DNA from 3 places in the Blautia sp. AF26-2 genome. Region 1 is predicted to be linked to each of the others. Evidence: predicted binding sites of a transcription regulator. Region 1 holds the regulator's gene; each other region holds the start of a gene.

Region 1 (4,238 bases):
ATACTGCTCACGCCCTTCCTCTGCTGTCACGGTTACGGAATCCTTTCGTACACAGCAGGCCTGGTATTTTTCGGCTGCCCTTCCGGCGCTTCCTGCCGGGTCACGCTGGCATTCTGCAATGGTCATGTGCAGCAGCCGTGCAAGCTCTCCTACATGAGGCGTTAAAATTTTTTCTGCCCGGCAGCCCGAAAGAATCTCTGCATCTTCTGCAATCAGGTTCAGCGCATCTGCATCCAGAACAAGAGGAACTTCTGTGTGCTGCACCGTAAAAACGAGCAGTTCTTTTGCCGTCCGGCTTTTGGAAAGTCCCGGTCCCGCAACAACAGCGTCCGCCCAGGCGAGATCCTGCAGCAGGGCTTCTTCCGGAAGCGGCTCATCCTCCTTCCAGAAATCCGCCATTGCTTCCGGCAGGGCACAGAAAAGCGGCGTACGGTTTCTTTCCTCTGTCACAACCTTTACCATGCCGGCACCGGATGCAAGGACTGCCCTGGCACACAAAACAGCGGCTCCGCACATGGCACCGGAACCGGCAAGTACCAGCACCTTTCCGAAGGTTCCCTTATTTCCCATCGGCGTGCGGGTAAGAAACCGGTCCAGATCTTCTTTTTCCACTGAACCGTACCAGGGCGTCTCCTCTTCTCCTGCATCAAAGCCGATTCCGATATCACGGACCAGGACCTCTCCGGCATATCGTTTTCCGGGATCAAAGAGAAGCCCTGGCTTTGCACAGGCAAATGTCACCGTGGCTCTGGCTTTCACCGCCGCATCAAGGACCTCTCCGGTATCCGTGTGGATCCCCGAAGGGATGTCCACGGCAAGAACAGGAACACCGCTTGCGCAGATTGCTTCCACTGCCCTCCGGTACTCCCCTGCCAGCGGACGGGATACGCCAATTCCAAAGATGGCATCTATGATAACAGTATATTCCCGGAAATCCGGATTCTTAACCTCACGGACCCCATAATTTTCCGCAATTTTCTTCTGTGCTCTCATGCCTTCACTGTATTTTTCCGGATTTCCAAGACAGAACAGTTCCGCATCCACCCCTTTCGTCTTTAAAATCCGTGCAATTGCCGCACCGTCCCCTCCATTATTTCCGGGACCGCACACAGCAAGGACTTTTCCTGTATCCCATGTTCCATTTTGAAGCTCCTCCACGCAGGACAGCGCTGCGCGCTCCATCAGTACCAGGGACGGTACCCCCATGGTTTCGATCGTATTGCGGTCTGCCTGCTTCATCTGTGCTGCTGTAAGAATCCGTTTCATCGCTTTTCCTCCTTTTCCTGCCTTATCCGGAAAGTGAACAGAAAAAGTCTCCGGTTTCCCGAAGACTCTCCTGCTTTTGTTTTGGTTTCTTAATTGTTCTTTGGATGCTCCGCCTCATATCTGGTCAGATTGTAGGAGAGACGCATCAGACTTTCGGAAAGATGGACGTTCTCGACGATCACATCTTTCGGAAGTTTTAAGTTTAGATCGGTATGTGCAAAATTCCAGATTGCTTTTACACCGTTGTCCACGAGAATCTCTGCCATCTCTACCGCTTTTGCTTTTGGCAGTGTCAAAGCCGCAATCTCTACATGGTGTTCCTTGATAAATTCCGGAAGCTCGTCCGCCATGCGGATTTCAATTCCGCGCACGGAGATTCCTTTTAATACCGGGTTGACGTCAAAAATACCGACCGTTTTGAATCCGCTTCTTTCAAAGGCCGCATAATTAGCAAGCGCCTGTCCCAGATTTCCGGCTCCGACAAAAATCATATTGTGGACTCTGTCCAGACCTAAAATTTTTCCAATCTCGCTGTACAGATACCGCACGTTATAACCATACCCCTGCTGGCCGAAGCCGCCGAAATTATTTAAATCCTGGCGAATCTGGGAAGCTGTCACTTTCATCCGCTCGCTCAGCTCACCGGAAGAGATCCGTTCTACTCCGTCCTCCAGCAATTCGCCCAGGTAACGATAATATCTAGGAAGTCTTTTGATAACTGCCCGCGAAATTCCTTTTTCTTCCAAGATAAATTCCTCCTTATTTACACCTGCATATATTCATATTATATATGGTTGATAGAAAATTGTCAAAGATTTCTTGAAATTTTGTGTATTACTCTCTATAATAAGGATGGTGTATTATGTCAAAATACAGAAATATGTTATCTGGAGGAACCACATGATTCTTGCATGTCAGAATATCTCGAAAGCATTCGGGACAACGGAAATTATCAAAAATGCATCTTTTCATATAGAAGAACGCGAAAAAGCCGCACTGGTCGGCATCAACGGTGCCGGAAAATCGACGCTGTTAAAAATCATCATCGGCGAAATGAGGGCCGATGAGGGAGAGGTCATCCTCTCCAAAGGGAAGACGATGGGCTATCTCGCCCAGCATCAGGATCTGACCGGACACCTTTCCATTTACCAGGAAGTGCTGACCGCGAAACAGAATCTGATCGATATGGAGGAACGCCTCCGTCAGATGGAAAGTGATATGAATACAAAATCCGGTGCAGAGCTGGATGAACTTCTTTCCACCTACACCCGCCTCTCCCATACCTTTGAACTGGAAAACGGATACGCGTACCGCAGTGAAGTCGTCGGTGTTTTAAAAGGTCTTGGCTTTTCCGAGAGCGATTTTGAAAAACAGGTGGACTCCCTCTCCGGCGGTCAGAAGACCCGCGTGGCACTTGGTAAACTGCTGCTCACCAAACCGGACATCATTCTGCTCGACGAGCCGACCAACCACCTCGATATGGACTCGATCTCCTGGCTCGAAACGTATCTTTTAAATTACAGCGGAGCCGTCCTGATCGTCTCCCATGACCGTTACTTTCTCGACCGCGTTGTCACAAAAGTCGTTGAAGTGGACAATAAAAAAGTAACAACTTTTGAGGGAAACTATACCGCCTACAGTCAGAAAAAAGCAATGCTCCGTGAAGCCGCTTACCATGCCTGGGTCAACCAGCAGCAGGAAATCCACCATCAAGAAGAAGTCATTGCAAAGCTGAAATCTTTCAACCGCGAGAAATCCATCAAACGCGCCGAGAGCCGTGAAAAAATGCTGGACAAAATGGATGTGCTGGAAAAGCCGACCGAAGTACGCTCCGATATGCGGATCCGTCTGGAACCGCGCATCACAAGCGGAAACGATGTGCTGACCGTCGAGCACCTCTCCAAAGCCTTCCCGGGACAGACGCTTTTCCAGGATCTGAATTTCGAAATCAAGCGCGGCGAGCGCGTGGCAATCATCGGAAACAACGGAACGGGAAAAACGACGATCTTAAAGATCTTAAACGAAGTCATCCGCCCGGATACCGGCTCTTTTACACTTGGAAGCCGTGTACAGATCGGTTACTACGATCAGGAGCATCAGGTGCTCCACATGGAAAAGACCATTTTCCAGGAGATTTCCGACGCGTATCTGTATCTGACAAACACCGAAATCCGAAATGTGCTGGCCGCCTTCCTGTTTACAAACGACGATGTCTTCCAACCGATTCATACCTTGAGCGGCGGTGAGCGCGGACGAATTTCTCTTGCCAAGCTGATGCTCTCGAACGCCAACTTCCTGATCCTCGACGAGCCGACCAACCACCTCGATATCGTATCAAAGGAGATTCTGGAAAACGCGCTGAAGGATTACACTGGAACGGTACTGTACGTTTCCCACGACCGTTACTTTATCAATCAGACTGCAACCCGGATTCTGGAGCTGACGGGACAGACACTCGTCAACTATATCGGAAATTACGATTACTATCTGGAGAAAAAAGAAGAGCTGACCCGCATCTATGCTCCTGCTGCCGATGCCGCCGCTCCGGAAGAAACAGCGGCTCCTTCCGAAGCCTCCTCCACAAAGCTGGACTGGAAAGCGCAGAAAGAAGAACAGGCACGTCTCCGCAAGAAAGAAAACGAACTGAAAAAGACGGAGAAACGAATTGAAGAGCTTGAGACACGCGATTCGGAAATTGATGAGGAAATGTCGAAACCGGAAGTCGCAACGAATGTGGCAGAGTGTGTGAAATTAAGCAAAGAGAAAGCAGAGATTGCCGCGGAACTCGAAGAGCTGTATGAAAAATGGGAAGAGCTTGCCGAATAGACCTGGTTTTCCCCGGAAAAATTCAAAACAGAAAAAGCCGGTCCGGCGCATCCCTTTTTGCGGGAATGCCGGATCGGCTTTCTTTTTTGCTTCGTTTAATTATTTCTCCAGCTCCTCGCGTATGGCCAGGATGAAATCACGGCTGT
Region 2 (4,238 bases), on a different contig from region 1:
GAAGAAGAAATCCTGCGCGGTATCTGCGAAGCGAAGGACGAAAGTGAATACGACAATCTTTCGGCATCCGCTTATCTCCGCGCCAAAGAAGATTACCTGATGGGCATTAATTTTTCCCGTCTTCTCTCGCTCAAATACGGAAGCGCTGTCGCATCGTATCTCGGCACTAAATATCAGTCAATTTCCGTCGGCCGTGTTATGACATGTGTGCTCGGCATGGTCGTACGCCGGGAGCGCGAAATCCGCAGCTTTGTGAAAACACCATTCTACCGTGTCATCGCCGGTCTTTCCTTAAATGGACGCAATTTTGAGGGGGAATGGCGCGCCGTAAAAGGCAGCCGCTACTTCAACTCTCCGCTTCTCTATAAGGAGAACGGCTTCCAGAAAAAAGAGGACGCACAGAAACTGATCGAGGAATTAAGCATGCAGAATCCTCTGATCCCGCATGTCCTGAAAATGGAGCGAAAAAAGGAAAATAAAAATGCGCCACTGCTTTACAACCTTGCGGAGCTGCAAAATGACTGTGCCCGCTTTTTCAAAATCAGTCCGGATGAAACGCTGAAAGTTGTTCAGGAGCTTTACGAGAAAAAGCTGGTTACCTATCCGCGAACCGATGCCCGTGTGCTTTCTTCTGCCGTTGCCAGGGAAATCAGCAAAAACCTGCGCGGCCTGCAGCAGTACGGTATCTGCAGCGGCCTTGCAAATGAAATTTTGCAGGGTGAAAGCTGGAAAAAGATTGGTTCCACCCGCTATACAAACGATAAACAGATTACCGATCACTATGCGATCATTCCGACCGGACAGGGCCTTAACAATCTGCGGAACCTCTCGGAACTCTCCGCAAAAGTTTATGAGACAATTGTCCGCCGTTTTCTCGGTATCTTCTATCCGCCGGCGGTCTATCAGAAAGTTGCTCTTGTCACCGAAATCGGCGGCGAGCAGTTTTTCTCCAACTTCCGCGTTCTCGTGCAGGAGGGCTATTTAAAAGCCATGCAGTATTCTTTCTTCCGTAAGAAAGAGGAGGACGACGAGGGCAGAAAGGAGGACGAGACGACTTGCGATCCCTCTTTTCTTGCAGCGCTGTCCCAGCTGCAGAAAGGCAGCGAGCTGAATCTTCTCGGCCTTTCTATCAAGGAAGGAGAAACCTCTCCGCCAAAACGCTACACCTCCGGTTCGATGATCCTTGCAATGGAAAATGCCGGACAGCTCATTGAAGACGAGGAGCTGCGCGAACAGATTAAGGGAAGCGGCATCGGAACGAGTGCGACGCGTGCTGAGATTCTGAAAAAGCTTGTCTTTATCAAATATCTTGCTCTGAACAAAAAGACGCAGGTTATCACCCCGACACAGCTTGGCGAAATGATCTACGACGTCGTACACCAGTCGATCCGCCCGCTTCTGAATCCGGAGCTGACGGCAAGCTGGGAAAAGGGACTTACCTATGTAGCGGAAGGCTCCATTACCTCCGAGGAATATATGGGAAAACTGGAAAACTTTGTGACACGCCACACGGTAAATGTGAAGCAGCTGCGGAATCAGTTCCAGCTAAAGAGCAGCTTTGATGCGTCCGCGCCGTATTACAGAAAAGCCTCTTCCACGCGCTCCCGTACCGGGAAACGTACTGCTGCAGAAGACTCCTCTGCAAAGTCCTATTCCACCGCCGGAAAAAAAGGCGCACAGAACTCCTGAAATGTGGTAAGATAAACAGGAACTAAAACAAGAAAGGATGAATCACGCATGAAAGATGCAACCATTTCTGAACTTTATGATTTAACCCAGACCATTGCCGCAAAAATCTTTGAAGGCAAAACGTATCCATGGGAAGTGCTTCCGCTCATTAAAGATTTTATTCTTGAACTCGGCGAAACACTCGATCCGGCAGAATACGAAAAACGCGGCGAAAATGTCTGGATCGCAAAAGATGCCGTGATCGCACCGACCGCTTCCATCAACGGCCCATGCATCATCGGAAAAGGCGCTGAGATCCGCCAGTGTGCTTTTATCCGCGGAAATGCCATCGTCGGCGAGGGCGCTGTCGTTGGTAACTCCACCGAGCTGAAAAATGTCATTCTCTTTAATAAAGTACAGGTTCCGCATTACAACTATGTCGGCGACTCTGTTCTTGGATACAAAGCCCATATGGGTGCCGGTTCCATTACTTCCAATGTAAAATCCGATAAGAAGCTCGTTGTTGTCAAAGGCGCAGATGAACAGATCGAAACCGGACTGAAAAAATTCGGTGCGATGCTCGGCGATGAAGTTGAGGTCGGCTGTAACAGCGTATTGAACCCGGGAACGGTTGTCGGAAGAAATTCCAACATTTATCCACTCTCCTGTGTTCGCGGTGTGATCCCGTCAGGTCATATTTTTAAGAATGCGAAAGAAATTGTCAAAAAAATCTGATAATTAAAAAAATTCTCTTTTATCGAGAGAAAACCAAACCGATTGATTTAAAAGACCGCCGGAAATTTTATCGTTTTCCGGTGGTCTTTGCAATTTTTTATCAAAATATGCTGGACGAATGACCAATTTTGTGAGACAATAACCATAGGTCTGTGAACAGGCTGGAAACAGTCCGTTCGAAAGACAAAAGCTCAAATAAGTACATATTTGAAAGGAGTTTAACAATGACTTATTCACACGAAGTAGAAATGATGTGTCCGGTTGCCCAGGGCGTGCATCACGGTGCAGCTCCGATTCCGGAGGAAGCAAAATGGGTAAAAGCAAAAGAAATCAAAGACATTTCCGGATTCACTCACGGTATTGGCTGGTGCGCACCGCAGCAGGGTACCTGCAAACTGACTCTGAACGTAAAAGAGGGCGTTATCCAGGAAGCTCTCGTTGAGACCATCGGATGTTCAGGAATGACTCATTCTGCAGCTATGGCATCTGAGATTCTGCCAGGACTTACCATCCTTGAGGCACTGAATACTGACCTTGTGTGTGATGCTATCAATACTGCTATGAGAGAGCTCTTCCTGCAGATCGTTTACGGAAGAAGCCAGAGTGCATTCTCCGAGGACGGACTGGTTGTAGGCGCAGGCCTGGAAGACCTTGGTAAAGGACTTCGTTCCCAGGTTGGTACCATGTACGGAACTCTTGCAAAAGGACCTCGTTACCTGGAGATGACCGACGGTTATGTAACAGGTATCGCTCTGGATGCAGATGATGAGATTATCGGTTACAAATTCATCAACTTCGGAAAGATGATGGACTTCATCAAAGCCGGCGATGATGCAAACACAGCTTTCGAAAAAGCAAGCGGACAGTACGGACGTGTTGCTGATGCTGTTAAGATCGTTGACCCGAGAAAAGAGTAATCAGATAATTTAGGAGGATAGGAAAATGGCTTTATTTGAATCATATGAAAGAAGAGAGAAACAGATTCTGGCTAAGCTTGCTGAGTACGGAATCAACTCCATCGAAGAAGCTGCAGAAGTTACAAAAGCTGCTGGCCTTGATGTATACAAAATGATCGAAGGCATTCAGCCAATCTGCTTCGAGAATGCAAAATGGGCTTACACTGTAGGCGCAGCAATCGCAATCAAAAAAGGATGCCGCAAAGCTTCTGAAGCTGCTGCAGCAATCGGTGAGGGACTTCAGTCCTTCTGTATCCCGGGTTCTGTAGCAGATCAGCGTAAAGTTGGTCTTGGCCATGGTAACCTCGGTAAAATGCTTCTGGAAGAGGACACCGAGTGCTTCGCATTCCTGGCCGGACATGAGTCCTTCGCAGCTGCTGAGGGTGCTATCGGTATCGCTGAAAAAGCAAACAAAGTACGTCAGAAACCTCTGCGTGTTATCCTGAACGGTCTTGGAAAAGACGCTGCTCAGATCATCGCTCGTATCAACGGCTTTACTTATGTAGAGACTGAGTATGACTACTACACCGGAGAACTGAAAGAAGTATTCAGAAAAGCATACTCCGATGGACCGCGTGCGAAAGTTAACTGCTACGGCGCTAACGACGTTCGCGAAGGCGTTGCTATCATGTGGAAAGAGAACGTTGACGTTTCCATCACCGGAAACTCCACCAACCCGACTCGTTTCCAGCATCCAGTTGCAGGTACCTACAAAAAAGAGCGTATCGAAGCTGGTAAAAAATACTTCTCCGTTGCTTCCGGCGGTGGTACAGGACGTACTCTTCACCCGGACAACATGGCAGCAGGTCCTGCTTCCTACGGTATGACCGATACTATGGGACGTATGCATTCTGACGCTCAGTTTGCAGGTTCTTCTTC
Region 3 (4,238 bases), on a different contig from region 1:
GTTTTCAGGAGATATTATGGAAAAAGAAAAGAAAGTAAAAGATGTTGACTTCGCGGACAGCGCGGTTCCGTCTTCTGCCCGGAAAAATGTAGTAACCATGTTTATGATCATGCTTGGCTTCACCTTCTTCTCGGCAAGCATGTGGGTCGGCCAGCAGCTCGCTGACGGCCTCGATTTCTGGGGCTTTTTGGGATCACTGATCCTTGGCGGAATCATTCTTGGTATTTATACCGGTCTGCTCGGCTACGTCGGTGCAAAAACCGGTCTGTCACTTGATCTTTTGTCCCAGAGAGCCTTTGGCGAAAAAGGTTCCTATCTGCCGTCAGCCATGACCAGCTTTACGCAGATCGGATGGTTTGGTGTCGGTCTTGCCATGTTTGCAATTCCGGTTTCCAAGGAGCTGCTCGGCGGAAGCACTGCGGCACAGTGGGGACTTGTTATTCTTGCCGGCGTCTGCATGACCGCCTCTGCCTATTTTGGTATTGAATCTCTGACCATCGTCAGCTATATCGCTGTACCAAGTGTTGCCATTCTCGGAACGATCGCCATGGTCATGGCCGTAATGAGAGGCGACGGAACGATCATCGATCAGTTTGCCAAATCCAGCGGATCTCTGACTATCATCGGCGGTGCCGGTCTTGTCATCGGCTCCTTCGTTTCCGGCGGAACCGCAACCCCGAACTTCGCACGTTTTGCAAAGGACGGAAAAGCGGGTGCCATCACCACGGTTGTGGCCTTCTTCATCGGAAACTCCCTGATGTTCTTCTTCGGTGCCGTTTCCTCGATCTTTGTCGGCGGAAACGATATCTTCGAGGTTATGGTCCGCCTGAACCTGTTCTACCTGGCTGTTCTCGTTCTCGGTCTTAATATCTGGACTACAAACGACAACGCTCTGTACACCGCAGGTCTTGGTCTTGCCAACATCTTCCATCAGAGGAAAAAACCGATGGTTCTCCTTTCCGGTATCATCGGAACGGTTGCCTCCGTATGGCTGTACTACAACTTCTGCGGCTGGCTCAACATTCTGAACTGTACCCTGCCGCCGGTCGGCATGATTCTGGTGCTCGCCTACTTCATGAACAAAGAGGACTTTGAAGCCGATCAGCCGAAGCCTAAAACCGTAGACTGGTTTGCGGTTGCCGGTGTCATTCTCGGTGCCATTGTTGCGAACCTCTTACACTGGGGCATCGCTTCCATCAACGGTATGGTTGTTGCCGCTGTATGCTACTGTGTCGGACAGGCCGTAAACAAAAGAAAATAAGCAAAATCGTCCTGAATATGTTCCTGTATCTTATCTCCGGAACATGTTCAGGGCTTTTTATTTTTTCGGATTCGCGTTATAATATATGCATAACTCTGCATAGTTACAATTTTCGAAGCGAAAGGAAACTGCCCGGATGATCCATTCCACCGTATCTGCTCCCAAAGGAGAAAAAACAAAATACCGTCTTGCCGAATCCATGAAGGAGTGCATGAAATCAACCCCTGTCGAAGAGATCACCGTGCGCCAGATCTGTGAAATCTGTGGTGTTACCCGCCAGACCTTCTATCGTAATTTTCTCGACAAATACGATCTGATCAACTGGTACTTTGATAAATTACTGACAAAATCCTTCGAACATATGGGTCGCGGAACGACCGTTTTTGACAGTCTGGAAAAGAAATTTACCTATATTCAGAAAGAAAAAGCTTTTTTCGCCGCTGCCTTCCGCTACGACAAGCAGAATTCTCTGCGTGAGCACGATTTCGATCTGATTCTCGCGTTCTACGAAAATCTGATTCACGAAAAAAGCGGCAGTCCGGTTTCACCGGAAATACATTTTCTTCTCGAAATGTACTGTCAGGGTTCCATCACCATGACCGTAAAATGGGTGCTTACCAGCATGGATCTGACACCTTCCGAGTTTGCCGCTCTTCTCGTCCGGGCAATGCCGGAAGACTTAAAAAAACTGTTCCGAAATCTGCAGCTGCTCTCTTAGAGCGTGTCAAAGTGGGACTTGCAGATTGCGGAAATGGTTTTTCAGACACGCTCTGGTTATTTTTCACAAATTTTGTTCTGTTGTTTTTGTCACAATGGCGATTTTTTTTAAAGTGTTACACTTCGCCTCTTCTGTCACTTTCTTTTTCCCTTCCGGATTTGTTAATATAATAACAAGTTCAGTAAAACTATTTATTCATTTTAGAAGGGAGTTTTTCAATCATGGCAAATCGTATTAATTTAAATGCAACCTCTTATCACGGAGCAGGCGCTATTGCCGAAATCGCAAACGAAGCAAAAGCACACGGCTTCAAAAAAGCATTCGTATGCTCTGACCCGGATCTGATTAAATTCAACGTTACTTCCAAAGTAACCGATATTCTGGCCGCAAATGGACTCGACTATGAGCTTTACAGCGATATCAAGCCAAATCCGACCATCGAAAACGTGAAACACGGCGTAGAAGCTTTCAAGGCCTCCGGCGCTGACTATCTGATCGCCATCGGCGGCGGTTCTTCTATGGATACCTCCAAAGCCATCGGTATCATCATCGCAAACCCGGAGTTTGAGGATGTCAGAAGCCTTGAAGGCACTGCACCGACCAAAAATCCATGCGTACCGATCATCGCTGTTCCGACCACAGCCGGTACTGCTGCAGAGGTTACCATCAACTACGTTATCACAGACGTTGAAAGAAAACGTAAATTCGTATGCGTTGACCCGCACGATATGCCAATCATCGCAGTTGTTGACCCGGATATGATGTCCTCCATGCCAAAAGGCCTGACCGCTTCCACCGGTATGGACGCTCTGACCCACGCAATCGAGGGTTACACCACAAAAGCTGCATGGGAAATGACTGACATGTTCCATCTGAAAGCCATCGAACTCATCTCCAAATCTCTGCGCGGTGCTGTCGCAAACACCAAAGAGGGACGCGAAGGAATGGCTCTTGGCCAGTACATCGCAGGTATGGGCTTCTCCAACGTAGGTCTTGGAATCGCTCACTCCATGGCACACACCCTTGGTGCTGTTTATGATACCCCACACGGTGTTGCATGTGCCATGATGCTTCCGATCGTTATGGAATACAACCAGGAGTGCACCGGTGAGAAATACCGTGAAATCGCACGTGCCATGGGCGTTGCAGGTGTAGACGAAATGTCTCAGGAAGAGTACAGAAAAGCAGCGATTGATGCTGTTAAGAAGCTGTCCGCAGACGTTGGAATCCCGTCTGTTCTCGAGGCAGTCAAAGAAGAAGATCTGCAGTTCCTTGCAGATTCCGCACACGCAGATGCCTGCGCACCGGGCAATCCGAAGGATGCAAGCGTAGAAGATCTGAAGGATCTGTTCCGCAAAATCATGGCGTAACGAACACAATTCGTTTCCCACATGCGAAGCGGATATTCGCAATCCGCTTCGCTACTTGCTCATAACTGAATAACTGCTCCGCAGTTTATCAGAAGGAGCTTGCACTCCTCCTGATACAAGCAAGTCCCCACCCACTGCTTATTGCTTTTCGCAATGGAAGCAGGGGACTTACTTGATTCGGTTAAATCACCCCGGAAAACAGAAATTTTTATCCTGTTTTCCGGGGTGATTTCTCTTTTTATTCTACTGTATTTCCGTCTGCATCCACAGTCACAGTATTGACCGTTGCATTATCGAGAACCATATTGATCATGCGCTCCATCATGATATTGCGCACTACCGTATCTTCCCCGTAATAGTCATTGGCTGCTTTCAGGAAATCTTCCTGCGACATATTGGCATTGGCTGCCTCGTCGTTTAAGATCTGCTGGTAATCCTGGTCATCTGTAGTCCAGCCTTCTGCCTCTTTTACAGCATCCAGAAGAAGGGCACTTTTTGCCATCGTTCCTGCATACGTTGCTTTCTCCTGATTGTAGGTTGCTCTGTCCGCATACTGCTCCAGATAGTCGTCCAGGGAAATGCCGTAATTCTGAAGATAAGTGGTATACCGTTTATCGTAATCCTCTTCGCCAAGGGTGATATAGGATTTCGGAATTTTGTGAAACGTACAGCCGTCTGCCATCTGCTGCATCGCGTCATTCTGCAGATTATTTTCCGCTGTCGTCTCATTTGCAGCCTCCAGCTCTGCGCGTTTTCCGGCACGGTATTCCTCCACAGTACTGTAATCTGTATTTTTTGCTACCCATGCATCATCGAGCTCCCATCCGTCAATGTTTTCTGCCGGGCGGGTAAACGCATTTACCGTAACGGTAAACACAACATCTTTTCC

The links. Region 1 encodes Rex, which represses fermentation and respiration genes when NADH is low (regulators of the CRP and FNR family bind a similar motif). Its sites were predicted from a motif close to ATTGTTAANTANTTAACAAT; they were not measured.
Region 2: the regulator Rex is predicted to act here: its motif matches at 2,489-2,508, upstream of DWY63_RS13720 (iron-sulfur cluster assembly scaffold protein).
Region 3: the regulator Rex is predicted to act here: its motif matches at 2,137-2,156, upstream of fucO (lactaldehyde reductase).

What each region holds. Positions count from the first base shown of each region.
Region 1 is NZ_QTWD01000001.1:455,811-460,048, reverse strand. Features, by position in the region: gene DWY63_RS02260 (bifunctional ADP-dependent NAD(P)H-hydrate dehydratase/NAD(P)H-hydrate epimerase) at 1-1,266, opposite strand, end outside; gene DWY63_RS02255 (redox-sensing transcriptional repressor Rex) at 1,356-2,012, opposite strand; gene DWY63_RS02250 (ABC-F family ATP-binding cassette domain-containing protein) at 2,167-4,092, shown strand; gene DWY63_RS02245 (NADP-dependent isocitrate dehydrogenase) at 4,192-4,238, opposite strand, start outside.
Region 2 is NZ_QTWD01000010.1:130,279-134,516, forward strand. Features, by position in the region: gene DWY63_RS13710 (DNA topoisomerase) at 1-1,689, shown strand, start outside; gene DWY63_RS13715 (acyltransferase) at 1,738-2,403, shown strand; gene DWY63_RS13720 (iron-sulfur cluster assembly scaffold protein) at 2,628-3,320, shown strand; gene DWY63_RS13725 (GGGtGRT protein) at 3,346-4,238, shown strand, end outside.
Region 3 is NZ_QTWD01000005.1:149,370-153,607, reverse strand. Features, by position in the region: gene codB (cytosine permease) at 17-1,261, shown strand; gene DWY63_RS08235 (TetR/AcrR family transcriptional regulator C-terminal domain-containing protein) at 1,398-1,979, shown strand; gene DWY63_RS19105 (DUF6783 domain-containing protein) at 1,983-2,090, shown strand; gene fucO (lactaldehyde reductase) at 2,201-3,349, shown strand; gene tig (trigger factor) at 3,588-4,238, opposite strand, start outside.